One region of the Mesorhizobium sp. IMUNJ 23232 genome, then DNA from elsewhere that is predicted to be linked to it. Evidence: riboswitches for the same ligand, from Rfam matches in the RefSeq annotation. Region 1 holds a riboswitch; the other holds the start of a gene.
What was found. Region 1 has a riboswitch for S-adenosylmethionine ahead of metA (homoserine O-succinyltransferase). Riboswitches for the same ligand answer to the same signal wherever they lie in the genome.
Positions count from the first base shown of each region.

Region 1 (15,993 bases):
AACAGCGGACCGTGGCGGCGGTTGGCGAGGTCGGTGACCAGAAAGGCAACCGGATAGGTGAACGCGCCCCAGGTGAGGATATCGGCCAGCGACAGGCGGCCCAGCATGCCCTGCACGGGGAACTGGACAAGGATGTTCGACGCGACGACGACGAGCGCCATGGCGGCCACGAAGGGCAGATAGGTCTTTCCAAAGTGCATTTTTTTATCCTGGGTAATGGAACCAGTGGCTGACCGCAGCATGCGGCCGCCCCAATGAAACGAAGCCCGCCGTCCATGACGCCGGGCTTCCGGAAGGCGGTGTCCCCCGCCTAAGAAACGTCAAGTCTCAGGCGGCGGCCGCGGCCTGCTCGGCGGTCTTCTTGGCGATCTGCTTCTTCAGCAGGCGGGCGCGCTGCGACAGTTCGTGCTCGTCGGCCTTGGCCAGGAAGGCGTCTAGGCCGCCGCGATGCTCGACCGAACGCAGCGCGTTGGCCGAAATGCGCAGGCGCACGTTCTGGTTCAGCGCTTCCGAGATCAGGGTGACGCTGACCAAATTCGGCAGGAAGCGGCGGCGGGTCTTGTTGTTGGCGTGGCTGACATTGTTGCCGGTGAGCACGGCCTTGCCGGTCAGTTCGCAAGCACGGGACATTTTTATAACCTTCGGTTCTCTTATCGGGCCAACAGATCGTCTTCGCCAGCACTGGCGCGCGGTCTTATCGAGCGGCCTCTTGGAAAAGTCGGCGTTCCATAGTGGCATTTGGCCGATGCGTCAAGGCAAAGCTCGGCCTCGTGGCAAGTCAGTTTGGCATTTGATCCGGCCGACTAGTTTTCAACGACCAAGCCTTCGTCGTCGCCATAGACGAACATTTCAACCACCTTCGGGAAGCGGTCACGGTCGACCGAGACCGCAACGAAACCGTTTCCGCTTAGATGCATAATCAATTTCTCGTTGGTGATCGTGGCTCGCTCGACTAGTTTCGAGTGGTCATCAGGCAGGCACGCAGTCACTTCGGTATTTGCCGTAAGCGCGTCTCCGTTCGAGAAGGTTATGACGATGCCATATCCAGGCTCGCCATTTTCGATGCTTTTGATCGACTTTCCAATCAAACGCTCGACCAAAGTTCTCATACTACTCGCACCCCTTAAACGGTCACCGCACTATCGCCTTTTCCGCTTCATTCGCCTAGATCATCGCCCCGATTAAAGACGGGCCGTTTGAATGCCTACTTTCGAACTGACCTACTCCTAGGCAGTTGCCAAACGTCGGCCGACGCGACACTGTTGCCGTTCAGGCTGGGAGGTCTCAAATGGAACCGAGCACCCACAACCCTGCCCGCATCTGCCGTGGCTGCTGGGACCAGATGCATATGCCGATCCCGATCCGGGGTCCGCTGGCGCTGCCGTTCCAGGCCTTCGGCATCACCCGCAGCAAGATGAACCCCAACATCTGCACGATCTGCGAGCGCGCCTTCACCTTCGTCAAGAAGCAGCGCCACATCTCTGCCACGGCCTCGATCCTGTTCGCCGACATCCGCGGTTACACGCTTCTGTCGGAACGGCTGGATCCGGTCGCATTGAGCGACATCGTCAGCATCTTCCAGGACGAGTGCGCGAAGGCGATCTGGGAGCATGACGGCATCGTCAACAAGCAGATGGGCGACGGCCTGATGGCGATCTTCAATTTCCCGATCAAGAACGAACGCCATGCGGCGGCCGCCATCCAGGCAGCGATCGAGGTGCAGCGGCGCTGCGGCGAGGCACTGGAAAAGCTGGCGGCGCGCGGCATCGACACACAGGCAGGAGCGCTCGGCGTGGGCGTCGGCGTCCACACCGGCCAGGTGGAAATCGGCGAGTTTTCCACCTTCCGCAGCGACTTCACGGCGATCGGGGGTGCAGTGAACCTCACCGCCCGGCTAGAGTCACAGGCGGCGGCCGGCGAAATCCTCGTTTCGGCGGAGGCTGCCGCGGAAGCGCCGGAGTTTTTGGCGGCGACGGCTATCCGCAAGCTCTCGCTGAAGGGCATCAATCAGCCGGTCCCGGCGCATGTGCTGACCGTGCACTGAGTACCGGGAACGCCTGCCCCTCCACATTGCTGCCGGATTTGTCGCCTTCCTGATCGGCATGACCGACGGGATGCGAAAAACAACTGGAGTGGCACGGCGGGCCGCGCTGTCCGCGCTTGCACTGATGCTTGCGGCGCCGGGCGTGGCGCGGGCCGAGGTCGAAACATTCAAGGGCGAATACACCGTCTCCTATCTCGGCCTCACCATCGCCCGCTCGACCTTCGAGAGCCGGTTCGAGAACGGCAAGTTCTCGGTCGAGGGTACGGTTGCCAGCGCCGGCATCGCGGAAATCTTCGACCGCACCAAGGGCAGGAGTTCGGCCTCCGGCGGCTTCGCCGGCGACCGTACGCAGCCAGACGCCTTCCGCATGGACTATACCGAGGGCAAGCGGAAGCAGATGACGGCGCTGAAATTCCGGGACGGCGATGTGGTCAGCACTGAAAACGTGCCGCCGCTGAAGAAGCGCAAGCATTGGGTGCCGCTGAAGCCCGGCGACCTCGATGGCGTCAGCGATCCGCTGTCGGCCGGCATGATCAAGGCCTCTGGCCCGGACAAAGTGTGCGGACGCACGCTCAAACTCTTCGACGGCGAGTTCCGCATGAATGCCACGCTGCATCCCGCGCCGAATTCGGAAGCGGCGAGGGCTTATGGTGACGGCGTCGTCACCTGCCGCGTCACGGTCAAGCCGGTCTCGGGCTACCGCAAGGGGCGGAAATCGCTCGACTATCTGGAGAAGCAGAGCAGGATCATGATCGCGTTTGCGCCGCTGGGCTCGACCGGCGTATATGCGCCCGTCCACGCGACCGTCGGCACGCAGATCGGAACCGTGACCGTGAGGTCCAAAAGCCTCGACACGAACAAGTAGCGGGACGCGCCCGCGCCGGAGGATCTATGGCACGGGCAACGCTGATCGGTTTTTCCGCTGTGGCGATGTGGGCGCTGCTGGCGCTGCTCACCGACGCGTCGGGCCAGGTGCCTCCCTTCCTGCTGTCGGCGATCACTTTTGCCATCGGCACGGCGGTCGGACTTTGCGCCCGGCTTGTGATGCCGAAACCCGCCGCGCCGGCAAAAATTCCGCCGGTTGTCTGGTTGATCGGCATTGGTGGGCTGTTCGGCTACCACTTCTTCTACTTCACCGCACTGCGCAACGCGCCGGCGGTGGAGGCCAGCCTGATCGCCTATCTCTGGCCGCTGCTGATCGTCGTCGGCTCGGCGCTGATGCCCGGCGAAAAACTGCGCTGGAACCATGTGGCCGGCGCGGTGCTGGGGCTTGCGGGAACGGTGTTGATCATCGCCAAGGGCGGCGGGCTGTCGTTCGAGAGCCGTTATGCTTTCGGCTACGCCATGGCCGCCGTCTGCGCGCTGCTGTGGTCGAGCTATTCGCTGCTGTCGCGGCGTTTCGCAGAGGTGCCGACCAGCATCGTCACCTGGTTCTGCGCGGCCACCTCGATCCTGTCGCTCATCTGCCACCTTGCGCTGGAGCAGACCGTGCTGCCGGCGAATGCGGGGCAATGGCTTGCGGTGCTGGGCTTAGGGCTGATGCCGGTGGGCGCCGCCTTCTACGCCTGGGATTTCGGGGTCAAGCGCGGCAACATCCAGGTGCTGGGCGCGGCAAGCTACGCCGCGCCGCTGCTGTCGACGCTGGTGCTGATCGCCACCGGCTTCGCCGAGCCGACCTGGAACGTGATCGGCGCCTGCCTGCTGATTTCGGCGGGCGCCGTGCTGGCGGCGCGGCCGAGACTGTTTTCCAGCGCGCGCGGGGCTCGGAGCGAGGCCGGCGCATGATGCCGTTCGAGGGCGGGGTCGAAAGCCCCGGCAACGCCACCTTCATCTTTTCCTGCGCCGCCGCCCTGCTCTACGGCACCATGGCTGCCGCGCCGCCGCGCTTCGTCGCCTCGGCAGTCAAGACTCTGGCGGTTGCGCTGCTGGCGGTGCTGGCCGGAATGCAGCAAGGCCACTGGCTGCTGGTCCTTGCGCTGGCGCTGAGCGCCGCCGGCGACCTGTTCCTGTCGCGGCCGGGCGAAAGAGCCTTGCTCGCCGGGTTGGCGAGTTTTCTCGCCGCGCATCTCGCCTACATCGCGCTGTTGGCGTCGATCGGCGGCGGGCCGGGCGTGCTTGTCGCCGCACCCTGGCGCGGTGCCCTGGCCGCAGTCCTGGTCGTCTATGGACTGATCATGCTCGTGCTGCTGATGCGGCGCATCGGTCCATCGCTGCGAGGACCGGTAACGGTCTACATCGTCGCGATCCTCTGTATGGGTATTTCCGCGCTGACGCTGGATGCACCGCTGGTGATTGCCGGCGCGCTGCTGTTCATAGCCTCCGACACGCTGCTCGCCACCGAAAAATTCCTGCTGCCGGCAATCTCGCGCCAGCGCGACTGGATGCGCTACGCGGTGTGGGCAAGCTATTATCTCGGCCAGATGGCGATCACGCTGGGGCTGATCAGTTTCTGAGCAGGTCGGGCGGGCCCCCGCCGTCGTCAGAAATTGTCCTTGCGCTTGCGGATCTCCGCGAACACTGCCTCGTCGGATGCGTTTTCCATGCCGAGCGTACGGCGGATTTTTGGATCGTGAGGGCGCAGGAACGGGTTGGTCTCCAGTTCGCGGCCGATCGTCGTCGGCAGGGTGGGCTTGCCGTCGGCGCGCAGCCGGTCGATCTCGCCGGCGCGCTCCTTCAGCGCCTCGTTGTCCGGGTCGACGCTGAGCGCGAAGCGGGCGTTGGATTGCGTGTATTCGTGGCCGCAATAGACGGCTGTTTCGGGTGGCAAGGCCGACAGCGTTTTCAGCGACTGCCACATCTGTGCCGCCGTGCCTTCGAGCAGCCGGCCGCAGCCCAGCGCGAACAGCGTGTCGGCCGCGAACAGCACCTTCGAGTGCGGGAAATGGTAGGAGACGTGGCCCAGCGTGTGGCCCGGCGTGAAGATCACCCGCACGTCCTCGTCCCCGAAGCGAAAAGTCGAGCCGCCGTCGACCGCCTCGTCGATTCCCGGAATTTTCGCCTTCTCCTTCGCCGGGCCTATGATCTTCAGCCCGAACCGTTCCTTCAGCGCCAGATTGGCCTCGACATGGTCGGGATGGTGATGCGTGGTCAGGATCAACGTCGGCGTCCAGCCCGTCCGCTCGATGGCGTCCAGGATCGGCTTCTCCTCCGGCGCGTCGATCAGCGCGGTGTCGCCGGTCTTGCGGTCGCGGATAAGCACGCCGAAATTGTCGGTGCGGCACATGAACTGGTCGATGTCGATCGTCATCAAAACTCTCCTTTTTCGTGGGCTTAGATAGAGCGCCGTGTGGGCGGTGTCATCCCGCAGGATGGTCCATGTTGAACTCGTCATGCGAGCCCGCTACCGTCGCCGCCCATGAATTCGGATATCGTCGACCTCCGCTCCTTCTATGCCTCGCCGCTCGGGCAGGTGGCGGAGCGCTCGATTACCGTCGCGCTGTCGGCGCTGTGGACGAACCTGCCCAACGAGCGGCTGGTCGGGCTTGGCTACGCCCTGCCCTGGCTGGAACGCTTCGGCGCCGATGCCGAGCGGGTCTTCGCCTTCATGCCCCGCACGCAAGGCGCGGTGCGCTGGCCGCTCGAGGCGCCGTCGTCGACCGTGCTGGTGTTCGACGAGGAACTGCCGCTGGTCGACGCCTCGATCGACCGGATGATTCTGGTGCATTCGCTGGAACATGCGGAAAATCCGCGCGAGACCCTGAAGGAGATCTGGCGCGTGCTGTCGCCGGCCGGCCGCGTCGTCATCGTCGTGCCCAACCGGCGCGGCGTCTGGGCGCGGTTCGAACACACGCCGTTCGGCACCGGCCGGCCGTTCTCGCGCAGCCAGCTCAACGAACTTTTGCGCGACGCCAATTTCACGCCGTCGGCCGCGTCGGAAGCACTATTGTTCCCGCCGTCGCGGCGGAACTTCATGATGCGGCTGCAGCCGATGCTGGAACGCGCCGGGCGGCGCTTCTGGCCGATCTTCTCCGGAGTGATCATCGCCGAGGCGCAGAAGCGGCTCTACCAGGGCATCCCGGTATCGCAGCGCGCCTCGCGCCGGGTGTTCGTGCCGGTGCTCACCCCACAGGGTGCGCGCGCGGCGAGGAGTGAAGAGCGGTCCGCGTAGCGGACGAAAAGCCAAAGATTTGGCTTTTCGCGTGACGAACGCCCGAAGCGAAAGCGGAGGGCCGGCCGCGCGCCCGCGATTCCGCCATGTTTCTGGTCTCGGCTGCGGCATCTCTATGGGGATCGGCCCATGCTGTCCTTGCTCGGCGTGCTGCTCTGTCTCGGCTGCGACGTGCGGCCTGCGGCGGCAGTCATGCCGGTCGACGTCGAACTGGTGCTGGCGGTCGACGTATCGCGCTCGATGGACACCGAGGAGTTTTCGCTGCAGCGGGCAGGCTATGTCGAGGCGATCCGCCATCCCGACTTCATCGCCGCCGTGCGGGCCGGGCTCAACGGCCGCATCGCCATCACCTATTTCGAATGGGCGGGCACGGTGCGCGCCGAATCGCTGGTTCCGTGGCAGGTGATCGACGGACCGGAAAGCGCGCGGGCCTTCGCCGCCCTGCTCGCGACGCGACCCTTCGGCGGCTACACGGGCACGTCGATCTCCGGCGCGCTGGATTTTGGAAATGGGCTGTTCGACAACAATTCGGTGGACGGGTCTCGCCGCGTCATCGACGTGTCCGGCGACGGGCCGAACAATATCGGGCTGCCGGTCACCGGCGCGCGCGACCGCGCTGTCTCTGCGGGCATCGTCGTCAACGGCCTGCCGATCGTCATCCGGCCGTCGCCGACCTTCCCCGACATTGACCGCTACTACGCCGAATGCGTCATCGGCGGGCCGGGCTCGTTCATGCTGCCGATCCGCTCGGCGCAAGAATTCGCCACGGCGATCCGCCGCAAGCTGATCCTCGAAGTCAGCGGAGCGTCGCCGCCGGCAACCATCATCCCCGCCACGGACGGGCCGGTCGACTGCCTGAAGGGCGAGCGTGACCGGAGGTTTTATTCCGATCCGTATTTTCCGGAGCTGGATCGGTAGAAACGTGCACCGGGAATTGTTTGCCGTGCCCCCTCGGCGCGGCGAAACGGCCGGTGGGACTGGTGCTTGCCTCATCCCGAAGCGTGTCGCGCTTCAGGCCACCCGCCGCCGGGAGATGTCATGTCCCCCCTTCAGCACAGTTGCGGCGTCGAAAGGGATGGGCCGGGCGATGGCATAGCCCTGCACGAAATCGACGCCAATGTCGCGCAGCGCCTCGACGATGGCGTCGGTCTCGGCGAATTCCGCGATGGTCCGCTTGCCCATCACCTTGCCGATGTGGCTGATCATCTGGACCATGGCCCGGTCGATCGGATCGTCCAGCATGTCCTTGACGAAGCCGCCATCGATCTTGAGGTAGTCGACCGGAAGGTGCTTCAGATAGGCGAAGGACGACATGCCGGCGCCGAAATCGTCGAGTGCGAAACGGCAGCCGAGGCCGCGCAGCGCGTCCATGAAGCGGATGGCGCTCGCCATGTCGGCGATCGCCGCCGTCTCTGTGATCTCGAAGCAGATCAGATCCGGCGCGATGCCGTGGGCGGTGAATTCGTCGCGCACGAAGCCGACGAAGCTCTCGTCGTTGAAGGTCGCGCCGGAAAGGTTGATGGCGCAAGCGGCGACCTGCATCGATACGAGCTGCCCGGCCCGCTCGGCAAGCGTCGCGAAGGTTCTGCGGACCACCCAGCGGTCGATCTGCGGCATCAGCCCGTAGCGTTCAGCAGCCGGGATGAAGCTGTTCGGCGGCACGAGCCGGCCTTCCTCGTCGCGCAGGCGCAGCAGCACTTCGATATGCGCGCCATCCCGCCCATAGGCGCCAACCGCCGCGATCTCTTGGGCAAACAGACAGAAACGGTCCTCCTCGAGAGCCGCCCGCAGCCGGCGGACCCAGTCCATTTCGCCGAAGCGCGCCTGCACCTCCGTGTCGCTGGGGCGATGCACCTGGACGCGGTTGCGGCCCTTCTCCTTGGCCATGTAGCAGGCGATGTCGGCGGAACGCAGCGTCTCTTCCAGCGAGGTTCCGGGATCGGCGACGTGCACCAGCCCGATGCTGGCGCTGGTCGAGAAGCGCCGCCCGTTCCACAGGAAATCCAGTTCCTCGACGCCCCGGCGCAGCCGTTCGGCGATGGCTTGCGCCTCATCCGGGCCGCAGTCGACGAGCACGATGCCGAACTCGTCGCCGCCCAGCCGGGCAAGAATGTCGCTGGCGCGGATATGGCGCCTCAGGCAAGCCGAAATCTCGCGCAGCAACTCATCGCCCGCCGCATGGCCGCAGGTGTCGTTGACAACCTTGAACTGGTCGAGGTCGAGATAGATCAGCGAATGCCCGTAGCCCTCCGGCGCGAGGCGGCCAAGTTCATTTTCCAGCCGCGTCTCGAAATCGCGACGGTTGGAAAGATCGGTCAGCGAGTCGTGTGACGCCTGCCAGGACAGCCGGTCGATGAATTCGCGTTCGCGTGTCATGTCGTGGAAGACGATGACCGCGCCGGCCGGGCGCCCATCCACCTGCAGCGGACGGCCGGCGAGGGAGACGGTCACCGACGTTCCGTCGGGACGTCGCAGGCGGCACGGGCCGCTGTCCGTCTCCGCCGCTCTGCCGGAGACGATGCCGTCTACCAGCGCCATGCAATCCTTGCCGGTTGCCTCGTCGGCGATACCGAACAGCAGCGACAGCGGCGCGCCCGCCACCTCGGCCGACCGCCGACCGATCAGCCGCTCGGCGGCCGCGTTCATGTAGTCGACCAGGCCGCAATTGTTGGTGCAGATAACCGCCTGGCCGATGGACGCCAGCGTGATGCGGGCGCGTTCGCGCTCGGCATTCAGCGCCCGTTCTGCTGCCTGCCGTTGCGAGAGCAGCTTGTCGGTGCGCCAGAACGCAAGCAGGATGAGCAGCGCGGCGGTCACGACGTTGGCGGCGATCAGCAGGTTCTTGATGAAGCGCGACCCTTCGCCCAGGCTTGCCGAGAAAGCTTCGGCCAACGGGGCAAGCTGCCGGTTCAAGCGGAATATCTCGGTCTTCCACGCGGCGATCGCCGCGGGCGTGGCCCCTCCGCGGGCGACCGTCGCGCGAATTTCGTTGCCCAGCCGCTCGAGCTCGAGGATGATTTCGTCGCCGGCCTTCCAGTGCCGGACGGCCTCCCTGAGGTAGCTGACCTCGCCGAAATGATGCAGCAACCAGACCATGCCGCCCACGTCATCCGGATGGTTGCCACCGGCGACGAAGGCGCGCTTCGCCGCCTCGAAGTCAGGTTCCGGCAGCTCCAACGCGAGGCGCCCTTGGCGGTCGGCCAACGGTACGGCAAGCGCTTCCTGATAGGCTTGGAAGTAGCTGTCGTTCCTGGTCTCGGCGTAGAGGCCGAGGAAGTGGATGGCGTTCTTCTGGCCCTTCGACCAGTGGCTTTCGCCGCCGACATAGGCGCGCACGGCTGACAGCGTGTAGATGCTGAAGCCGGCGATGGCGGTCTGGATCAGGACAACGACGATGAAAGGCCAGATGAGGCCCAGCAGGCTCGGCGCCCGGCGCATCCGGCGGGGTTTCGTCGGTTTCGGTGTCGAGGGTTCCCGCATCGCGCCGGTTCTGTTGTAGGCGGAATGCTAGTCTATCCGACCTGGAATGTATTGCCTTAACTACCGTGCATGAGGCACGGTTTGGTTGCCGTTTATGCTAACAATCGGTGAATGCCGGCCGAAGTCGGATTTTGGTGGGCTAGGCGCCGACCACCGCTCGCATGACGGCATGGGCGCGCGAAACGTGCGGCAGCTTCATCCGCGCGGAGCCCGGACATCATCGTCGAGCCAATGGCCGACGAAATACTGCAACTGGCGATGCCACCACGGCCAGTCATGGCTGACGTCGGTTCCCCAATAGTCCACCCAGGCCGGAATGTCCTTTTCGCGCAGGATTTGTTCAAGCTCGCGGGTCTCCGCCAGCATGCGCTCCTCCCAGGCGCCCTGGCCGCAGCAGAAGACCAGCCGGCAGTCGCGCAGCCGGGCGAGTGCGGTAGGATCGCTCAGCCCGGGCAGGTAATCGAGCGGCGAGTTGTAGTAGATGCCGCCGTCTAGCGCCGTTCCGAAGAAATCGCGGGTCGAATAGACGCCGGAGAGCGCGATTACGCCGGAGACCATCTCCGGATAGTGGAACACGAAATTCGAGGCGTGGAAGGCGCCCATCGAGCAGCCGGCCATGATCGGCCTCAACTGCTTTCCCGCATTCGAGGTTTTTGCTTCCTCGGTGATCTGCGGAAAGACCTCCTCGCGGACGTAGCGGAAATATTCGTCGTGGCGGCCGATGCGCGCCTGGAGATCGGGTTCGGTCGAGAAAAACGTCTCCCAGTCGATTCCGTCCAGCGTCCACAACTGGATGCGGCCCGCCTCGATGAACTCCGACAGGGCGTTGACCGCGCCGGAATCCTCGAACTGGAAGAAGCGTCCCTTCGATGTCGGGAACACCACCATCGGCCGGCCGGCATGGCCGTAGCGCTTGTGCTCCATCGGCCGGTCAAGAAAGCGGCTGTCGATGCTATGGTAGGAAATGCGCATCGCTTACGCCTCTTCCGCGTGAATGAAGTCGATCGCCTGGCGGACCTCGGCAAGATCCTTCGAGCGGAACTGGTAGGCGTAGTTTCCCATGGCGCGGCTGAACACGTCCTCTATGGCGTTGTGGCGGACGATCTTGCCGCCGAGCGCGGCTAGCACGGCCTGATGGTCGTGGCGATAGCGGATGTGGTTCTTGCGGCTGGCATAGGCGGTGAAATATTTGCCCTCGAAAGGTCCGCGGTTGCGGTCGTTGACCACCATCTCCGCCCATTCCGCATAAACGTCGATGTCGTAGGCAAAGTTGATGGCGTCGGTCATCCAGGCGCCTGGCGGGCGCATGTTGACTTCCAGTGCGATGGCGCGACCATCCCGAGTCTGGAAAAGCTCCAGGTGGAAAAAACGCTCGCGCACATCGAAGGCCTTCAGGATCTTTCGCCCTGCCGCCTCGATCGCCGGGTCGATCGAGGGATAGCAGATATAGCTCAGGTGCCGGTCCTTGTTGACCACGTCCATGACGCTGTGGTCGTAGCGGGTGCTGGCCGCCAGCACCACCTCGCCGTCGCGGTTGGCCAGCCCGTCATAGGTGACGACAAGCCCGTCGATGAACTGCTCCATGACGAAGGTGACGTCCTCCGGCCGGTCGCGGAAGAAGGCGTCGAGCTCTTTTGCGTTGGAGATCTTGAAGGTGTTGCTGGCGCCGGACCCCGAGTCCGGCTTGACGACCACCGGATAGCCGACGCGGCGGATGAAGGTCAGCGCGCCGGCGCGGTCGGAGCACTTTCGTTGCGGGATGGTGTCGACGCCGCTCTTGCGGAAGAAGGCCCGCATGCGCGACTTCTTCTTCAAATTCTTCACGAAATCGAGCTTGGTTCCGTAGATGTTGAAGTCGGTGCGGATGCCGGCTTCCAGCTCCAGCCAGTGCTCGTTGAGCGATTCAAAACGGTCGATGCGGCCCCATTTGTGGATGAAATGGCCCATGGCGCGCAGCGTCAGGTCGTAGTTCTCCATGTCAGCGACACGGTAGTATTCCGACAGGGCCCCGCAAAGCATCGGATCGAGACTGTCATAGGGTGCGTCGCCGATGCCGAGCACCGTTGCGCCGGCCTTCTTCAACCGGTCGCAGAAATCCGCCCCCGTCGACGGGAAATGCGGGGAGAAGAAGACGAAATTCATGCGACGCCCTCCACGTGCCGCGCAAGGGGCGCGGCAAACCGAGTGTCGTGTATTTTTGGGCGGCGCGGAAGGGGCGGTTATTGCCCCTTGATGACCTTCCAAAGTGGCGTGCCGGCCCTGTGCGCGTCCATGAAATCCTTGCCCGTGATCCGGCCCTGCTGCACGCCGGCTAGGACCCGCTTGCAGAACAGTTCTGGCACCTTGTCCCTGCTGACGCGCATGAGCTGCGAAAGTTCAGTCAGCGATTCGCTGCGCCAACCGGCCACCCGCTTACTACACCACGGGATGTATTCTGCCGCCGTCTTCGGCGTCTGCATGCAGCCCGACAGAGCGGCGACCGCGGCGACCGCAATTATTGCGATTCGTTTCAAGACCATGTCCCCCGACATTTCGCGTCAAAGTAGCGAATTGCCGATCAGACGCAAGCGTGCAGCGAATGAAATTCGAGGCAAAGGTACCGCCCGCGCAACAACGTCGCTTGCCTGCCAGCAAAGTTCGCGGCGTGGCCCGTCCGGCGGGCGGCTACTGTATGACAGACTCCGCGCTGGCCCTGCCGATCTCCTCCAGTTCGTAAGGCGTGGTCTGATAGACTTGGTTGATCCAGTTGCCGAACAGAAGATGCGCGTGCGAGCGCCAGCGGTTGAGCGGCGGGCGTGCCGGATCGTCGTCAGGATAGTAGTCGTGCGGCACCTCGATGGGCGTGCCGGCGGCCACGTCGCGGTCGTATTCTTCCTTCAGCGAAGTGGAATCATATTCGATGTGGTTGAAGATATAGAGACGGTTGGCGGTCCTTTCCGAAAGCAGGCAGGGCCCGGTCTCATCCGATTCCATCAGCAGTTCGAGCCCCGAACCAACGGGAATGTCGGCCGCCCGCACCTCCGTCCAGCGCGAGACAGGAATAGCGAAATCGTCGGAGAAACCGGCGAGATAAGGCGAGGCCGGCGCATTGTTGCCGTGGCGGAACACGCCGAACGCCTTCTTGTCTAGTGTGTGCTTGGGAACGCCATGAAAGTGCCAGGCCGCCGCCATCGCCCCCCAGCAGATGAAGAAGGAGGAATGGGCGTTGGTCGTCGTCCAGTCGAGGATGCGCGTCAGCTCGTCCCAATAGTCGACCTGCTCGAATTCCAGCAGCTCGATCGGCGCGCCGGTGATGATGAAGCCGTCGAATTTTCGGTCCGCCACCTCCTCCCAGGTCTGGTAGAAGGAAATCAGGTGGTCCTCGGGTGTGTTCTTGGCCTTGTGGTTGCCGACGCGCACCAGGGTCAGCTCGACCTGCAGCGGCGTGGCGCCGAGCAGGCGGGCGAACTGCGTCTCGGTGCGGATCTTGTTGGGCATCAGGTTGAGCAGCCCGATCTGCATAGGGCGGATGTCCTGGCGCATAGCCGTGCGCTCGTCCATCACCGAGACGCCCTCGCGCACCAGCACGTCGCGGGCGGGAAGCTGGTTGGGGATCCTGATCGGCATGGCGCTGCCTCCAAAACAAAAAACCGGCCGCGAAAGTCGCGCCCGGTCCAAACGGCTTATTTGCCGACGGCCCTTTAGCGACTTTTTTAACGTGGCTGCAAGCCGACCGGCCAAATCACCACGGAAGTTCGACGGCTGACATACTGCCGGCAGTCAAGGGCGTCAATGGGGAGCCGCCGCCACGAATGGCGGCGGCTCGTTGCCGTCAGAATTCGATCCAGTCCGGCGAGCCACCATTGAGCAGCGACGGGTTGAACAAAGTGCCGTCGGCAATGGCATGGTTGAACGCCGCCACGTTACCGTTGCCGACGATCTTGGCGAAGGCCTGCCAGCCGTCGTCTGTCATGGCGAGCAGCGCCACCGAATTGTCCATCTCCACCGCGAGCACCCGGCCGACATAACTTTCTCCGATCTCCGGCTCGTCGGCGAGAAAATCGTTGAATCGGATCATGTCTTCGCCAAGCACGAAATCGCGGATGGAATCGGTACCGGTGTCGCCACCGGAGAAGGCGAACTGGTCAGCGTCGTTGCCCCCGAACAGGATGTCCGTCCCGGCGCCGCCGCGAACATAGTCCTCGCCGTCGCCGCCGGAGAGCGTGTCGTTGCCGCCCTCGCCCTTCAGCAAATCGTCACCGTTGCCGCCCAGAACGCTGTCGTTGCCCAGGCCGCCCAGCACCGTGTCATTGCCGTTCCCGGCAAGCACGGCATCGTTGCCGGCTTTCGCGTTGACCCAGTCCGAGCCATTGCCGGAGTCGATGACGTTCGCCGCGGCGCTGGCGCTGATCAAGTCATTGCCTGAGCCGGTGCGGAAATTCTCGAAGCCGGCAATATTGTCGGTGAAGCCCGACTGCACCGCCGTGCCCATGCTGGCGCGGCCGATGTCGATCACCACGCGCGCGAAGCCTTCCCACACGGCCGTGTCGACGCCGTCGCCGCCCCTGAGGGTGTCGCTGTTGGCGCCGCCGACAACGGTGTCGTTGCCGTTGCCGCCGTTGATCACGTCGAGACCGGCGCTGCCGTAGAGGAAGTCGTTGCCATTGTCGCCCCTGAGGTCGTCTCGTTCGGCGCCGCCGACGATCCTATCATTGCCGTTGCCGCCATAGATCACGTCGAGGCCGGTGCCGCCGTAAAGCTCGTCGTTACCGTCGCCGCCAAGCATCTTGTCATGCCCTTCGTCGCCACGGATCTCGTCGTTGCCGGCGAGGCCGTTGAGCGTGTCGTCCCCGGTTCCGCCATGCAGTTCGTCGGCGGACGCGCCGCCCACCAGGACATCGACGCCGGCGTCGCCGAAAGCGAGGCCGCTGCCTTCGATCAGCAGCGTGTCGTTGCCCTCGCCTCCCAACAGCACGTTGTGGCCGGTGCCGCCGTACAGGAAGTCGTTGCCGTCCTGGCCGTAGAGCCTGTCGTCGCCGGAACCGCCTTCGACGGTGTCGTTGTGGGCGCCGCCAAAGGCGTAGTCGTTGCCGCTGTCGCCCTTGATGGTGTCGCTGCCGGACTCGCCGTAGAGCCTGTCGTTGTGGCTGCCGCCGAAGAGCTTGTCATTGCCGCCCTCGCCGTGGATTACGTCTTCGCCGTTGCCGCCGATAAGCGTGTTGGCGCCGTTGCTGCCGCGGATCACGTCGCTGAAGGCGGTGCCGATGGCGTTCTCGATGCTGTAAAGATGGTCGTCACCGAAGATTGTCTGTCCGGACAATCCTTTCCACTTGGCGACGCCATAGCCCCCCGGAACGGAAAGATCGATGTCGATCGCTCCGGTGTAGTGCTCGTAGGCGATCGTATCGGTACCGGAGCCGCCAAACATGTGGGCGTTGCCATCCACGCCGTTGTTCAGCCGGTAGAGTCCGGGCCGATCGCGGATGATCACGTCGTTGCCTTCCCGGGCCTCATAGATGCCGTCCCAGAATATCTGGACGGTCCCCGACGACCCCGCATCCCATTCGGTGTGCTCCCAATCCGCAACCGCCGCGTGGGTGAGAATTGCCGTGTCGTGGCCCTTCGTGCCTAGTATCGACCTGTATTCATTGTTGTTGTCGCTCATGTCATTTCTCCTCATTGCTCGGGCCGACCTCTCGGGCCTGGACCGTCGCGGTGGCGTTTCGCGCCCCGGAAAATTTCGGCGCGCAGGGTTTCGCCCGCGATTCGCTCGAACCGCGGAGCGTTTCACCGACCCAAATGGATTGATTAAGATTATTCGGTGCGGAGTGTCGGAAGGCCCGCAGCCGGTCGGGGGCGAGAGATAGCCCTATCGGCGAATCCTGCGAACCCGCAGAACTGCATCGTCTTCATGCGGATTTTCCGGAAAGGTCCCGCCGGCAGGCAGAAATACCGCTGCGAGAAGGACCCGGCGATGCCGCTACTGCGCGGCTTCCAGCACCGGCTCGTCGAGGTCGGCCAGGTTCTCGACCTCGATCCCGTAGGCGGCCTTCACCATTGATCGGGCGATCTCGTCATAGGCCTTGCGCCAGGCCGTCTCCATCTCGGGCGTGAAATATTCGTCGCCCAGAACCTCGGCCAGGATGCTCAGCACCGCCTTGCCGACTTGCGGATAGTGCGCCGGTTTCACGCCATAGGCGACGTGCCGCCGCGCCAGGTCGCGGCTCATCGAATCCTCATTCTCCAGTTCATGGATGCGCGCTACCACCGCGCCGAAGGCGAACAGTGTCTTTTCGGTCTGGCCGACGATGTCGTCCGAGAACAATGGCCGTGTATCGGGTGCGATCGCAAAGAGACGCGGATAAAAAAGCGCGGCCGCAAG
Region 1 is NZ_JBIRCY010000016.1:55,803-71,795, reverse strand. Features, by position in the region: gene ACH196_RS14230 (queuosine precursor transporter) at 1-200, opposite strand, end outside; gene rpmB (50S ribosomal protein L28) at 328-630, opposite strand; gene ACH196_RS14220 (hypothetical protein) at 804-1,109, opposite strand; gene ACH196_RS14215 (adenylate/guanylate cyclase domain-containing protein) at 1,289-2,044, shown strand; gene ACH196_RS14210 (DUF3108 domain-containing protein) at 2,133-2,909, shown strand; gene ACH196_RS14205 (DMT family transporter) at 2,936-3,829, shown strand; gene ACH196_RS14200 (lysoplasmalogenase family protein) at 3,826-4,497, shown strand; gene gloB (hydroxyacylglutathione hydrolase) at 4,524-5,291, opposite strand; gene ACH196_RS14190 (methyltransferase domain-containing protein) at 5,400-6,152, shown strand; gene ACH196_RS14185 (DUF1194 domain-containing protein) at 6,282-7,070, shown strand; gene ACH196_RS14180 (EAL domain-containing protein) at 7,164-9,590, opposite strand; gene ACH196_RS14175 (esterase family protein) at 9,828-10,604, opposite strand; gene ACH196_RS14170 (acetyl-CoA carboxylase biotin carboxylase subunit family protein) at 10,608-11,774, opposite strand; gene ACH196_RS14165 (hypothetical protein) at 11,852-12,145, opposite strand; gene metA (homoserine O-succinyltransferase) at 12,297-13,238, opposite strand; SAM riboswitch at 13,293-13,370, opposite strand; gene ACH196_RS14155 (calcium-binding protein) at 13,444-15,276, opposite strand; gene ACH196_RS14150 (globin domain-containing protein) at 15,592-15,993, opposite strand, start outside.

Region 2 (15,993 bases), on a different contig from region 1:
GAAGAATCACAAAAGGCACTCAACAAGACAATTTATGCACAGACGTTCAAGGTCGCATTGGACATCATCGAATCGCAAGACGCGCTAAGCGCAAGAGGCTATATAGCTCATTTCCGAAAAGATTTCGATCTTCCCGTTTCGTTTTGGAGCAAAGCCCAATTGACCGCCGCTGAGGCTGCGGCGCGGAAATTTGAATCTGTGGGGACGATGGTCAGGCAAGGTCTTCTTCCGGCAGCATATATAATCGACACCTGGAGCGTGCCAATTCACCGCAACTGGCACATCTTGGCTCCGTACATTCAGAAGCTGCGCGCGGATAGGTCTGATCCCTACGCCGGAAGGGACTTTGAAATGCTGGCTCATCTGTCCGCGCAGTTCTTGAGCGACAACAAGACGACCTGACTAGCGAAAATGCTTCGACAGCTTCAGCCCCTGCGCCTGGTAGTTGGAGCCGAGGTCGGTGCCGTAGAGCGCCCGCGGCGCGGCCAGCATGTGCTCGTAGACGAGGCGGCCGACGACCTGGCCGTGTTCGAGGATGAACGGCACCTCGTGGCTGCGTACTTCCAGCACGGCGCGGCTGCCCGTGCCGCCGGCGGCGGAGTGGCCGAAGCCGGGATCGAAGAAACCTGCATAGTGCACGCGGAACTCGCCGACCAATGGATCAAAGGGCGTCATCTCGGCGGCGTAGAGCGGCGGCACGTGCACCGCCTCGCGGCTGACGAGGATGTAGAACTCGTCGGGATCGAGCACCAGTTCGCCGGGCTCACCGCGCCGGTAGAGCGGCTCCCAGAAATCGAATACGTCATGCGCGGCGCGCTTGTCGACGTCGACGATGCCGGTGTGGTGTTTCCCGCGATAGCCGACCAGCCCGTTGGCGTCGCCCATCAGGTCGATCGACAGCGCGATGCCGCTGCCGGAAATGTTGGGCTCCTCCGAGGCGACCAGGGTCTCCGTGTCGTGCAGCGCCTGCAGCGCAAACTCGCCGATCACCCCATTGCCGGTGCGAAAGCGGATTTGGGAAAGCCGCGAGCCGGTGCGCACCACCACCGGGAACGTGCGCGGGCTGACCTCGAGATAAAGCGGTCCTTCGTAGCCGCCAGGGATCTTGTCGAACTCCTGGCCGCGGTCGGTCATGACGCGGGTAAAAATATCCAGCCGGCCGGTCGAACTCTTGGGATTGGCGGACGCCGCGACCTCGGCTGGCAGCTTCAGGCTTTCGAGAAGCGGGACGATGTAGACGCAGCCCGTCTCCAGCACCGCGCCGTTGGCAAGGTCGATCTCGTGCAGCTTCAGCCGGTCGAGCTTTTCGGCGACCGTATGCCTGCCGCCGGGCAGGAAGCTGGCGCGCACGCGGAACGCCTTGTCGCCGAGGCGCAGGTCGAGGCTGGCCGGCTGGATCTGGTCGCCGTCGAGCGGGCGCGCGGCTGCAAGCGCACCTGACTGGAACAGGTCTGCGATCCGATGATCCGGAAGGATGCCTTCTCCGCGCACGTCGTGCTCCAATTCGATGCCTTGCTTTAGCCAACCACATGATTGACGCAAGCGCACGACAGGTCTAAGGGAAACTTATCCCGTGGTGATTTGGCCGGTCGGCTTGCAGCCACGTTAAACAAGTCGCTAAAGGACCGTCGGGCCGCAAGGCCATATGGACCGGTTGCGACTTTCGCGGCCGGTTTTTTTGTTTTTGGGGGTTACCCATGGCGCATGACCATCAACGCAACTGGAAGCCGGCGACCAGCCTGGTGCACGGAGGCACGCTGCGCTCGGATCACGGCGAGACGTCGGAAGCGATCTTCCTCACCCAGGGCTACGTCTACGAGACCGCCGAAGCCGCCGAGGCCCGCTTCAAGGGCGAGAACCCCGGCTTCATCTATTCGCGCTACGCCAACCCCACCGTCGACATGTTCGAAAAGCGCATGTGCGCGCTGGAGGGTGCGGAGGATGCGCGGGCGACATCCTCCGGCATGGCGGCGGTGACCTCGGCGATCCTGTGCGGCCTGCGCGCCGGCGACCATATCGTCGCGGCCCGCGCCCTGTTCGGCTCCTGCCGCTGGGTGGTCGAAACGCTGGCGCCGCGCTACGGCATCGAGGCGACACTGGTCGACGGCACCGACATCGCCAACTGGGAAAAGGCGGTGCGGCCGAACACAAAACTGTTCTTCCTGGAAAGCCCGACCAACCCGACGCTGGAAGTGGTCGACATCGCTGCGGTCGCAGCGCTCGCCAATTCGATCGGCGCGCGGCTGGTGGTGGACAATGTTTTTGCTACGCCGCTGCAGCAGAAGCCGCTGCAGCTTGGCGCGCATGTCGTCGTCTATTCGGCCACCAAGCATATCGACGGCCAGGGCCGCTGCCTGGGCGGCGTCATCCTCTCCGACAAGAAGTGGATCGACGAGAACCTTCACGACTATTTCCGCCATACCGGCCCCAGCCTGTCGCCGTTCAACGCCTGGACGCTGCTGAAGGGGCTGGAGACGCTGCCGATCCGTGTGCGCCAGCAGACCGAGAGCGCCGGAAAAATCGCGGACTTTTTGGCCGAACGGCCTGAGGTCGCCCGGGTGATCTATCCCGGCCGCGCCGATCATCCGCAGGCCGATGTCGTGGCCAAGCAGATGACCGGCGGCTCGACGCTGATCTGCATCGACCTGAAGGGCGGCAAGCAGGCGGCCTTCGCCTTCTCGAACGCGCTGGAAATCATCCTGATCTCCAACAATCTGGGCGATTCAAAGAGCCTGATCACTCATCCGGCCACGACCACGCACAAGAACCTGACCGACGAGGCGCGCGCCGAACTGGGCATCGGGCCGGGCACGGTGCGGCTGTCCGTCGGGCTGGAGGATGCGGGCGACCTGATCGAAGACATCGAGCGGGCGCTGAAGGCGGCTGCCTGACGCCGGTTCGACCAGGCACAACACGCGCAGTTGGCATCGGTGGCGCGAGCGGCTAGGCTCTGCCGAGCCTGCCCTTCCGATGGAGCGTCGTCTTGCGTGTCCTTCTTCCGATCCTGATCGTCGCCTTCGCCGCTCCCGCCGCCGCCCAGACCGTGGATGGTCCGGGCGCGACGCAACTCTCCGACACGCTGTCGCGTTATGTCGGCAAGACCGCCTTCGAAAAAGGCATCGTAAAGGTCGCGGCCGATGGCGACGCCTACCGGATCGACTTCGATTTCAACCGCATTGCCTCCCTGTTTCCGCCCCAGGACATGGTCAAGTATGAGGTGTCGTCTTACGGGCTGCGGGTAAAGCCGCTGGCCGACGGAACCTGGCAAGTCGACGGCGCGCTGTCCCCTGACGGCTGGGTCGAGATCAGCCAGCCGCCCATGAAGCAGCGTTTCCAGTGGACGGTCAGCGACGGCAAGATGAGCGGCGTCTTCGATCCCACGCTTGGCGCGTTCTCCAGCGCCACCGGTTCGCATTCCGGCATCAAGCTGGTGACCGAGGCTCCAACGGGCCGAGGCGAAACCAGCTACGGCGCGGGCACGGTCTCGATAAGCGGGACGAAGTCGGCAAATGGCGGCATCGACTTCACCTCGAAGCAGGTCATGGCGGACTTTGTCCAGAGCCAGAACGTCGTCGACCCCGAGAACAACACCAACTTCCCGATGGAAATGAAGGCCGCGTCGCTGTCGCTGGATGCAAATGGCACAGGGTATAAGTGGGGAAGCCTGCTCGATATGCTCGCCTTCGCGGTAACCAACAATGACGAGGCGAAGGTCAAAGCCAATCAGGCCGAATTGAAATCGCTGCTCTCCGCGGCGTTGCCGCTGTGGGAGCATGTTGATGGCACCTATGGATTTTCCGATCTGTCGGTGACGACGCCGGTCGGCATATTCCGGACCGGCAAGGCTGGCGTTTCGGTGGCCATGGACGGCATCCGGCAGAATGGCAGCCTGGGTTACGCCATCAAGCTGTCGGAGTTGGAAGTCGCCTCGTTCTTCCTGCCCGCCTGGGCGCCGGCGCTGATACCGACCGAGGTGGACCTGAATTTCAGCGGCACCAACCTCAATCTGGAGGAGCCGGCGCGCAAGATGATCGAGAGTTTTGATCTTAACCAGGATCCACCCGTGCCGGTCGCGGTGACAGACGCCATCGAGGCGGAATTCATTGCCAATCCGCCGAAGATCGTGCTGGCAAAAAGCGCGATCCGCAATGCCGATACCGAATTCGTCGTCGAGGGCGAGATGGTGTTTCCGGACGGCAAGCCGGTCATGGATGCGACGATCGAGGCCGCGGGCTTCGACAAGGCCGTGGCCACGCTGCAGGCGGCTGCGCCTAACGATCAGCAGGTCGCGGAGGTGCTGCCGGCGCTGGCGATGGTCAAGGGTTTCGGCAGGGCGCTGCCGGACGGGCGCCTGTTATGGGCGGTCAATGTCAGAGCCGACGGCTCGGTCTTCGTCAATGGCACGATGATCAAGCCGGCCGATCCGGTGCCGATGCCCGAGCCGCCGCAATGAAGTCGCCTTCAATGCCTGGCGGCAGGCCGTCCGCCAGGACCGTCAAGACGGGAGCCGGCATGTACAAAGCCGTCACGCACCACATCGAGGTCAGCGTCGAACCGTTTTACCTCGCGGAGCGCTCCGACCCGGCCGAAAACCGCTATGTCTGGGGTTATCGCGTCACCATCGACAACCAGTCGGACGAGCATGTGAAGCTCTTGTCGCGCTACTGGCACATCACCGACGGCGCCGGCCGCGTCGAGGAGGTGCAGGGGCCGGGCGTGGTCGGCGAGCAGCCCGACCTCGATCCCGGCGACAGCTACCAGTATATGTCCGGGTGCCCGCTGCCGACGCCATCGGGCATCATGGTCGGCCGCTACACGATGCAGAACGCCAGGGGCGACATGTTCGACGTCGATATACCGGCGTTTTCGCTGGATTTGCCGGACGGCAAGCGCACGGTGAATTGAGGCGTAAGTGCAGAGCCGCAGGGGACAGTTTACTTTTTCGGCAGAAGAGCGCATCGGTTCAGAAGTCGCACTGGCCGAAAAAAGTAAACTGTCCCTGGCACTTAACCTTCATGCCTGCGCCGAGAACTCCGAGGGCTCGAATAGGTAGGCCTTCGAGCAGAACTCGCAGTTTACCCGGATAACGCCTTCCTCGGTCGAGTCTGTGATCTCCTCCGCGGTAAATCCTTCGAGGATGCCGCGGATGCGGTCTTCAGAGCAGGAGCAGCGATCCTCGACCGGCGTGCCCTCGAAGACGCGCACGCCATGCTCGTTGAACAGCCGGTAGAGCAACCGCTCCGAGCCTACCTTCGGGTCCAGCAGTTCCTCGTGCTCGACGGTCGCGACCAGCGCCAGAAGTTCCTGCCAGGCGGCGTCGGCGATCTCCTGAGGCGCTGCGAACGGATCGTCGCCGCCCGGCAGGTCGGGCACGCGGGTGCGCTCCGCCGCCTTGGGCAGGAACTGCGCCAAGAGCCCGCCGGCGCGCCAGTGCTCGTGGCTGCCGCCATTGCCGGGCAGCACGATCTTGCCGACCGACAGCCTTACGTCGGTAGGAATCTGCTCCGACTGGCGGAAATAGGTTTTTGCTGCTTCCTGCAAATCGGTGCCGTCGAGCGGGACGACGCCCTGATAGCGCTGCGTGTGCTCGCCCTGGTCGATGGTCAGCGCCAGCACGCCGTTGCCGAGCAGTTTGCCGGGCGTAGCCTCGCCGGCGGCGACGGCAGCCACAAGTTTCTCCGCATCGAAACGCGCATAGGCGCGCAGCGACGTCGGCGTCGCGAAATCGGCGACGACCATGTCGACCGGCCCGTCGGTGCGGGTCTGCAGGATGAATTTCCCCTCGAATTTCAGCGAGGTGCCGAGCAGCACGGTGACCAGGCAGGCTTCCGCCACCAGTCGGGCCACCGGCTCCGGATAGTCGTGGCGGCTGAGAATCTGGTCGAGCATCGGGCCGAGCTGGACGACGCGTCCACGCACATCCAGCGCGGCAACCTCGAAGGGCACCACGTCGTCGTCTCCGGCAAAGCCGATATCGCCAAGCTTGCGTTGCTCGCTCATCGCACCAATCCTTCCGGCTCCGCGGGCGGATCAACGCCGCCACGGACACCGCTTACAATCAAGTCTTCAGGGTGTTGGCGCAGAAATAGGGGCGCTGCCCCGGCGGTTCAAGCGCGCAGGCACCAGGCGAGCACGGCCTTCTGGGCGTGCAGCCGGTTCTCGGCCTCGTCGAACACCACCGAATGCGGCCCGTCGATCACCTCGTTAGTGACTTCCTCGCCGCGATGCGCCGGCAGGCAGTGCATGAATAGGGCGTCGGGATTGGCACGCGCCATCAGCCGCTCATTGACCTGGTAGGGCAGGAAGACGTTGTGGCCGCGGGCGCGATGCTCCTGGCCCATGGACACCCAGCAGTCGGTGACGATGCAGTCGGCGCCCTCGACGGCCTCCTCGGCATTCCTTGTGAAGCTGATGCTGCCGCCATTGGCCTTTGCCCAGTCGACATATTTCCGCTGCGGCTCGCTTCCTTCGGGCACCGCGACATTGACCTGGAAGGAAAACCGCGCGGAAGCCTCGAGCAGCGAATGCAGCACATTGTTGCCGTCCCCCACCCAGGCGAAGGTCTTGCCGGCGACCGGGCCGCGGTGCTCCTCGAAGGTCATGATGTCAGCCATGAGCTGGCACGGATGGGTGTCGTCGGTCAGGCCGTTGATCACCGGGACCGTGGCGCTCTCGGTGAGTTCGATCAGCCGGTCATGCGCCGTGGTGCGGATCATGATGGCGTCGACGTATCGCGACAGGACTTTTGCCGTGTCGGCGATGGTCTCGCTGCGGCCGAGCTGCATTTCCGTGCCGGTCAGCATAATCGTTTCGCCGCCGAGCTGGCGCATGCCGACGTCGAAGGAGACACGGGTGCGCGTCGACGGCTTGTCGAAGATCATCGCAAGCACCTTGCCGTCGAGCGGTCGCGAGCGCTTGCCGGCCTTGATGTCGGCCTTGCGGATGCCGGCGTCAGTCAGCATGGCGCGCAGTTCGACGGCCGGGACCGTGGACAGGTCGGTGAAATGCCTTATGCCGTTCTGCATTACGCGGGGGTCCTATTCCGCCGCGGCGGGTGTCGAGAGCCGGGATGCGGCGTCGCGGATGCGGCCGAGCGCGTCGCGGATTTCCTCGTCGCTGACGGTGAGCGGCGGCAACAGGCGCACGACATTGTCGCCGGCGGTGACCGACAGCATTTTCTCGTCGCGCAGCCCCGCCTGCATTTTCGTATTCTGGACCCGGCATTTCACGCCGAGCAGCAGGCCGGTGCCGCGAGCTTCCTCGATCACGTCGGGGAACTCGTCGGCGACACCGGCCAGCCCCTGCTTCAGGAGCAGCGCCTTGCGCTTGACCTCGTCGAGGAAGCCGTCCGCCAGCACCACGTCGAGCACCGCGTTGCCGACCGCCATCGCCAGCGGGTTGCCGCCGAAGGTGGTGCCATGCACGCCGGGGGTCATCCCCTTGGCCGCCTCGTCCGTCGCAAGGCAGGCGCCGACCGGAAAGCCGCCACCGATACCCTTGGCGATTGCCATCAGGTCGGGCGCGACGCCGGACCATTCATAGGCGAAGAGTTTTCCGGTACGCCCGACGCCGCACTGGACCTCGTCGAAGATCAACAGCAGGCCATTCTCGTCGCAAAGCTCGCGCAACCGCCGCAGCGTCTGCGCCGGCACCTCGCGGATACCGCCTTCGCCCTGCACCGGCTCGATCAGGATCGCCGCGGTCTCCGGCGTGATCGCCTTCTCGACAGCCTCGATGTCGCCGAACGGCACCTGGTCGAAACCCTCGACCTTGGGCCCAAAACCTTCAAGATATTTCGCCTGCCCGCCGGCGGCGATGGTGGCAAGGGTGCGGCCGTGGAAGGCGCCCTCGAAGGTGATGGTGCGGAAACGCTCGGGATGACCGGAAACGTACTGATAGCGGCGCGCCGTCTTGATGGCGCATTCCAGCGCCTCGGCGCCGGAATTGGTGAAGAACACCTTGTCGGCGAAAGAGTTGGCGACGAGCCGCTCGGCCAGCCGGCTTTGTCCCGGAATCTCATAAAGATTGGAGACGTGCCAGAGCTTTCCGGCCTGTTCGGTCAGCGCGGAGACCAGCGCGGGATGGCTGTGGCCGAGAGAATTGACGGCGATGCCGGCTGCGAAGTCGAGATATCGCTCGCCCTTGCCGTCGATCAGCCAGCATCCCTCGCCGCGCTCGAACGCCAGTGGCGCGCGGGAAAAGGTCTCGTAAAGCGCCGATCCGCTCATTACATGCGTCTCCGGAACCCAGGAAATCAAAAAGCCGCCGAAGCGGCGGCTCTTTCAGGGGCATATTGAGTTTTTCGGCCGCGAAGTCAACGAAAACGTCGTTGGGCCAGCGGCAGATCAGCCAGTCCTCGGCCTTCGGTACTGCAATCGGCCATTAACCTGCTTGGCCGGCTTGCTTCCAGAGCGGAGGCAAGTTGGGGAAAACCCATTTTTCCGATTCGTGTTGCAAACGGGACTCTTGTCACGGAGTCAGCCGATACGTTACGAAGGGATCACGAGATAGCTAGATATCGTGCGGCGGCACTCATTTCACCTGTATATGTGGTGTCAGCCCGGTTTTGTGCAACCGGGAGGGTGAAAGGATTCATACGTCCCGCACGCGGCGTCAGGAGACCGACCCATGCTGTGGACAGACGAACGCGTTGAAACCTTGCGCAAGCTTTGGTCGGAGGGGCTGAGCGCCAGCCAGATTGCCGCCCAGTTGGGCGGGGTCAGCCGCAACGCCGTGATCGGCAAGGTGCATCGACTGAAACTTTCCGGCCGCGGCCGCGCCAATCCGGCGCCCGCACGGCAGAAGAAGCCGGCGCAGCCGGTCGCCGCCAAGCCGGCGCCGCGCCCGGCTCCGGCCGGACGCACGGTCGCGCCCTCAATCGGCGCGACGGCGTTGCAGACGCAGTTCGATGCAGAGCCGCTGGTGCGCCACGTCGACCGTTCCGCCGAGGATGTCGTGGTGCCGATCTCGCGCAACCTGCAGCTCATCCAGCTCAATGAGCGGACCTGCAAATGGCCGATCGGCGACCCTCTGGCCGAGGGTTTTCATTTCTGCGGCAACGACTGCGCGGAAAGCGGCCCCTACTGCCGCTATCACGCGCGGATCGCCTTCCAGCCGGCGTCGGAGCGGCGGCGCGTCAGGTAAGTTTGCGGCCGGGCCGCCGCGCGCCTAAAATCTGTATTCTGGCTGACCGACCAAGGCTGCGCGAGCAGCCTGGCGGGTGGCTATCGCTTCAGGAAAGACAGCGTTTCGCCATCCGCGGGGATGAGTAGCCGCGAGGCTGGAATGCCTTCTTCGTCGGCTGCCCGGCGGAGTTCCTGCCGCGATATGGTGGCATGGTCGAGCGCCTCCATGTGCGTCGCCACGATGATCGACGCCGGAGCGGCCTCGCAGACGGTGACGGTTTGCGCCGCGTCCATGACGATCAGGTCGCCATCCCAGCGCGCGCCGCAGGAATGCGTGACGATGATGTCCGGCCGCGTCGCGGCGATCGTTTCGGCGACCGGTGCGTAGAGCACCGTATCGCCTGCCCAATAGACGCTCGGCTCGCCCTCCGCCTCCAGGCTAAGACCCATCACGGAGCCCATCTTGTCGACCACCGGCCCGAGGCCGTGGCTGCCTTCGCGCCGCGTCAACAAAATGCCGTGCCAGTTGATGATGTCCGTCAAAGGCGTCACGGAGGTAAATCCGAGGTCGCGAATGGTTGTCTCGTCGCCGGGCTGGCAGATCAGCGGAAGCGTCTTCGGCACGCTTTGCCTCGCGATCGTGTCGAAATGATCCTGGTGCAGATGCGAGACGATGACCAATTCAACACCTTGCAGGATAGTGTCGATGCTTTCCGGAAGCTCGACCATCGGGTTCCGCGAGCGGCTGGTGAAGGAGACCCGGCTGTGTCTCGGCCCAAAATCCGGATCGATGAGTATGGTCCTTCCGGCGTAGGTCAGCGTGAGGGTCGCGTTGCGCAGGAGTTGAAGGTGCATCCGCCGCTCCATCGGGAATCGGCTCCAGCAGTCCGGAGCGTTGGGCGACGCAATAGCCAAGCGCGACCTGTCATGCGAGCCTGGCTTCGTTCATATCCTGGGCATTTGCGAGCACGGAATGCGCCCGTCATCCGCAGATGTGAAATTTCCGACTGTCGACGGTCGCGCGGTAGTTTTTCAATAAGGAGGAACGGAAAGAACCCGCTGGGCGGATGCCTACGCCGGGACGCTCGCAGCCAGCGTCACATTGTGGCTTTTGTCTTCCTTTGGCCGGTTGGGCGGCATCTGCTCGCCGGTGACGATGTAGTAGATCGCCTCGGCGATGTTGGTCGCATGATCCCCGATGCGCTCGATGTTCTTGGCGCAGAACAGGAGATGCGTGCAGGGCGTGATGTTGCGCGGATCCTCCATCATGTAGGTGAGCAGCTCGCGGAACAGCGACGTGTACATCGCGTCGATCTGGTCGTCGCGGTCGCGCATGGCGGCGAGCCGCTCGACGGAGCGCGTGGCGTAGACGTCGAGCACGTCCTTGAGCTGGGTCAGCGCCAGATCGACCAGCGCCTGCAGGCCGCGGAAAGGGCTCGCGGGGTCAAGCCCGTCGCCGACCGCGACGGCCCGCTTGGCGACGTTCTTTCCGAGGTCGCCGACGCGCTCCAGATCGGCGGAGATGCGGATCGCCCCGACGATCTCGCGCAGATCGCCGGCGAGCGGCTGGCGCCGGGCGATCATGGAAATCGTGCGCTCGTCGATCTCGCGCTGCGCCTCGTCGAGCATCAGGTCGTCGTCGATCACTTTTCGCGCCAGCGTCAGATCGGCATGGACGAGCGCCGACACCGCCTGGTCGACCATGCGCTCGGCGTGACCACCCATCGCCGCGATCTTCCGGGTCAGGTATTTCAGCTCGTCGTCATAAGAGCTGACGATATGATGCGAGGGCATTGCGGTCATGATCTTGCGACTTTTCGGACGCGTCAAACTAATCTGGCGCGAATCAATAGACCAGTCATGTTACAGATTGAAGAAATCCTGCTACCTAACGGGTAGATGCACGGTAAAGGCCGCCCCTTCGCCCATTTTCGAGGTGATCGACAACCTTCCCTTGTGCCTGGTCACGATATGTTTAACGATCGACAGGCCGAGGCCCGTGCCTTTATTCGAGCGGCTGTTCTCGACGTCGGCCCGGTAGAACCGCTCGGTAATGCGCGGGATGTGTTCCTCCGGAATGCCGGGGCCGAAATCGCGCACCTCGACGGCAATCTCGCCCTGATCTGGACGGGCTGCCGACACCACCACGCGGCCGCCGGACTGGCCATATTTGCAGGCATTCTCGACCAAATTCTCGAAAACCTGAAAAAGCTCGTCGCGATCGCCCGGCACTTCGATCCGGTCTTCGCCCATGCGGTTTTCGATGACGACGCCGCTTTCGGCTGCGAGGGGCCGGAGTGAATCCACGACGCTCTCGATGACCCGGCCGAGATCGACCTTGGCGCCGCCGACGGTCATTGCCTTCATCTCCAGCCGCGACAGCGACAACAGATCGTCGATCAGCCGCGCCATGCGGGAGGTCTGGTTCTGCATGATCTGCAAAAACTGTTCGCGCGCGGCGGCATCGTTCTTCGCCGGGCCGCGCAGCGTCTCGACGAAACCGGCGATCGAGGCCAGCGGGGTGCGCAATTCGTGGCTGGCATTGGCGATGAAGTCGGCGCGCATGCGGTCGATGCGGCGCGACTCGCTCTGGTCCTTGAAGACCATGACGAACAGGCCGGTGCCGCGGCCGACCGCTGTCGCGGTGACCCGCAGCACGCGCTCGATGGGAACGCGCTCGGTGTATTCGACGGTCTTGGAGGGAAAACGCCCCGACAGCATGCTTTCCAGAAGGTCCTGCATTTCCGGCGCCCGGAATTTCAACGGCATCGATATGCCGGCCTGGATGTCGCCGAACGCCGATGCTGCCGCGCTGTTGGAAAGCGTGACGACGCCTCTCGCGTCGAAGACGATCAGCGGGTCGGCGACGGCGGCGGCAAGGCTTTCGGCCGAGAGGTCCTCGGAGACAGGAGACCGGCTCTGTGCTGGGAGGCTCGCCGGGCGTTCCGGCAGTATCCTGCGGGGCGACAGTGCGGCCACGGCCAACAGTGCCAGGACGATCGCCAACACGGCGAGCGTCGAGCCACCGGCCGTGGCATGCAGGACGAGTGCGGCGGCGACGGCGGCCACGAACAGCCAGCGCGCCTGCCACAGGCGGCCCCAGGCGAGCCGCGCCAGACGGCGGCCATTGGTTGCTTGGGCGGTGTCCGTCATCGATCCGGCCCACCGGACCTGCACGACTCCCTCACGGATTGCTTCTGGACCAGCGTCATGTCACCCAATAGCATGAATCGAAACGCGAAAGTGTCCGGCATGAAAACCCAGAAGAGTAAAGCTGAGATGACGGAAGGCGGGATCAAGATCGACGTCGGCGGCACGGAACGGATTTTCGACATCGACGACCCCGTGCTGCCGGACTGGGTGGAGAACAAGAAACTCACCTCCGGTGGCTTTCCTTACGACAAGAAACTCGACGAGGACGAATATGAACCGACGCTGGAGCGCCTCCAGATCGAACTGGTGAAGCTGGTCGTCTGGATGCAAGCTAGCGGCGAACGCGTGCTTGTGCTGTTCGAGGGCAGGGACGCCGCCGGCAAGGGTGGAACCATCAACGTCCTGCATCAGTTCATGAACCCGCGGACGGCCCGCAACGTCGCACTAGCCAAGCCGACGGAGACGGAGCGCGGCCAGTGGTATTATCAGCGCTACATCTCTCATTTCCCCACGGCTGGCGAATTCGTTTCCTTCGACCGCTCCTGGTACAACCGCGCCGGCGTCGAACCTGTAATGGGCTTCTGCACGCCCGAGCAGCATGTACGCTTCCTGGCGGAAACGCCGCAATTCGAGCTGGCGATCGTTCGGGATGGAATCCGTTTCTTCAAGTTCTGGCTCGAAATCGGTCAGGAGACGCAACTCGAACGCTTCCACGACCGTCGCCACAGTCCGCTCAAGAGCTGGAAGTTCACCGACATGGACAGGGCCGGAATGACCAAATGGGCCGAATACGCCGCCGCCCGCAAGAAGATGATCGAGAAAACTCATTCGGCTCATGCGCCATGGACGATCGTGCTCTCGAACGACAAGCGCCGCGACCGCATCGAGGTTATCCGCCATATCCTCAAATCGATCCCCTACGAAAAACGGGACGAGGCGGCCATCGGCAAGCCAGACAAGAAGATCATCGGGATAGGACCGGGGTTTATCCAGGAGAATTGAGGTTTTGTGTCTAGGCGCGGACCGGGACCGTCAGACGTCACGCGAGACCGTCCGAAAATGCGGCGTCTTCTCCCAGTGATGCGGGCGGCGCCACAAATGCAGAAGCGAGCGCCAGGCGGCGAGCGACATCATCATCCAGTAGACCGGCGTGAACATCACCACGCGCCAAAAATCCTTCCGGTCGGGTTTGCGCAGGCTGTACCAGCCGAGCAGGAAGAAGGAGAGATAGCCGCATACGATGTTCAGGACATCGATGACCAGCAGCGTGACCTTCCAGCCAAGCGTCGGCTGGCCGAGCGCGATCTGCGCGCCGAGATAGAGGGCGAAGGCGACGAGAAGCGGGGTGGATGAGCGCCGAAACGACCAGGCCGGCATAGAGGATCTGGGCAAGAACGAACGACCGGACTCCGACCTCGTTGAACAGTGCAACGGGATCGCGCATGTGTACCAGCCAGGTCTGGCACCAGCCCTTGAACCAGCGGGTCCGCTGCGGCAGCCAGATCGACAGCGTTTCCGGCGCGTCTTCCAGCGTCGGCAGGCTGATCGTCTCGGTACGATAGCCGAAGCGGACAAGGCGCAGGCCGAGATCCGCGTCCTCGGTGACGTTGTAGGGATCCCAGCCGCCGACCTCGTCGAGGGCAGAGACGCGCAGGTGATTGGATGTGCCGCCGAGCGGCAGGACTACGCGCCGGCCCGACAGCCAGGGCAGCAGGCCGCGGAACAGCGCTGAATATTCGAAAGCGAAGAGCAGCGGTATCAACCCTTTCTCGGCATTGGATATTTCGAGCGGCGCCTGGACACAGGCGAGCGCCTCGCCGCCGCGCTCGAAACGATGCCAAGCTTCCAGCAGTTGCAGCGGATGCGGTCGGTCTTCGGCGTCATAGAGCACGACATAGTCGCCCTTGATTAGCGGCACCGCATAGCTCAGCGCCTTGGGCTTGGTGCGCGGCAGGCTGGGCGGCACCTCGACCACCTCCATCTGATACGGCAGCCCATGCGCGGCGATCGCGTCGAGGGTCAGGCGGTCGTCGGCCTCGCAGACCAGCTTGATCTCGATCTTGCTTTTCGGCCAGACCAGACGGTCGAGCGCGGCGAGAAGCTGCGGGATCACATCGACCTCATGGTGGAGCGCGACCAGCACCGAATAGAAGGGCAACTGGCCCGACGGCGTTTCCGCAAGGCCAATCGGCGCCGCCGGCGCGGACGTGCGGGTGGCGGCGAACCGCAGGCCGATGCAGGCGAGGAAGAACAGCGAGAAGAAGATGTGCAATGCCAGAAAGGCAGCCGACGTGGCCAGCGTGAACGCCAGCACGAGGAGAACGATGATGACACCGAGGACCACGCCTTGCCGCGCATTGGCAACGATCCTGGCCGAATAGTCGGGCATCCGCTCGTAGAGACCATTGCGCGCATCGACAGCCAGCGATTTGCGGGATTTTTCGAGGATGGCGCGGCGCAACGCCTGCGGCGTGGTGATGCGAAGCATCGGCATCAGGTTCTTCTGCCGGTGCAACAAGGCCTTCAGCGTGCTGAGGCTCATTCCCGATGGGGCGATGAGCGGATGCGCCCGGCCGTCGCGTTCGACGATCTTCACATGCAGATGCTTGCTGCGCGTACGCAGGAACATCGCGCAATCCTCCGGCCGCATCACCAGGCCGTCTGGATCGACCTCTTCGATGAAACCCACTCCGAATTCGTGGGCGATCGCCGAGAAAAGCTCGGATTCAGTCATGAGGTTCGATGCGAGCAGTTCCGACTGGAAGTCGGTTCGGTTGTCTGCGGCGCGCGCGGCAAGCTTGATCACCACGTCCGACGATATGCGCAGCCTGGCGAGGATCGGACGCCAGACCTCGAACTCCGAGAAAAAGAACGCTACCAGGCCGCCTGGGGAAGGAAGGTCGACGGATGAGCGTCGGCCCCGCACGAGACCGCTTGCGAGCGTTGACGGCTGGTATTGCGGCTCGAATCCGGTGTCGAGAAGCGCCATTTACGCCGCCCCGTTTGTGACGGGAGGCGTGTCCGGCAGGCGCGACATGGGAGTTGGACCGTGCACAACGGTGCAATACCGTCTTGCCCCCGGAAGCATCGTGCCGGATATGAGATGAATCCCGAAGCGCGCGGCTTGCGCCGACGCAAGCCCGCCGCACGCAGGCACTCGTACCGATACTCGCATGATAACGTCCCCGACCGGCAGCTTACTCATACAAATACTGGTCGCGCAATATGTGTTTTTCGAACAGATGTCAGGATTTATTCGATGCATGGGGTAAAACTGATCGACGCCGGCACCGCTTACTCACCGGGATGTATTGCTCCCTATCTGTTCAATTCAATTTGCGGCTGGTATTTCAAGGGCATGGCCGCCATCCGCATCCTGCCACGGATTAGGCGCGTCGCCGCCAAGTATCGGATGCTGCCTGCCGGAGCGATGCTTGCGGCAATCCTGATTTTCGTGGCCGGAGCGCTGCCGGCGCGTGCGGATGGCGTGCGGCTGCCCGTCCTGTGGGACAGTAAGGAGCGGTTGGTCAAACCCGATCTTTCGGGTCTTACGCGCCTCCGCTTCCTGACGACCACCGATTTTCCGCCATTCAACTATCTGGATAGCGAGGGGAGGCTATCCGGCCTGCATGTCGACCTCGCCCGTGCAATCTGCGCTCAACTGGCGATTGCCGACAAATGCCAGATACAGGCACTGCCCTGGGGTGAACTCGAA
Region 2 is NZ_JBIRCY010000010.1:25,084-41,076, forward strand. Features, by position in the region: gene ACH196_RS09600 (hypothetical protein) at 1-402, shown strand, start outside; gene ACH196_RS09605 (2'-deoxycytidine 5'-triphosphate deaminase) at 403-1,491, opposite strand; SAM riboswitch at 1,564-1,641, shown strand; gene ACH196_RS09610 (O-succinylhomoserine sulfhydrylase) at 1,698-2,891, shown strand; gene ACH196_RS09615 (hypothetical protein) at 2,984-4,453, shown strand; gene apaG (Co2+/Mg2+ efflux protein ApaG) at 4,513-4,905, shown strand; gene ACH196_RS09625 (Hsp33 family molecular chaperone) at 5,014-6,000, opposite strand; gene argF (ornithine carbamoyltransferase) at 6,108-7,025, opposite strand; gene ACH196_RS09635 (aspartate aminotransferase family protein) at 7,038-8,228, opposite strand; gene ACH196_RS09640 (GcrA family cell cycle regulator) at 8,629-9,144, shown strand; gene ACH196_RS09645 (MBL fold metallo-hydrolase) at 9,225-9,980, opposite strand; gene phoU (phosphate signaling complex protein PhoU) at 10,197-10,919, opposite strand; gene ACH196_RS09655 (ATP-binding protein) at 11,010-12,278, opposite strand; gene ppk2 (polyphosphate kinase 2) at 12,336-13,280, shown strand; gene ACH196_RS09665 (glycosyltransferase family 2 protein) at 13,318-15,267, opposite strand; gene ACH196_RS09670 (transporter substrate-binding domain-containing protein) at 15,691-15,993, shown strand, end outside.
Region 2: another riboswitch for S-adenosylmethionine. It lies ahead of ACH196_RS09610 (O-succinylhomoserine sulfhydrylase); the one in region 1 lies ahead of metA (homoserine O-succinyltransferase).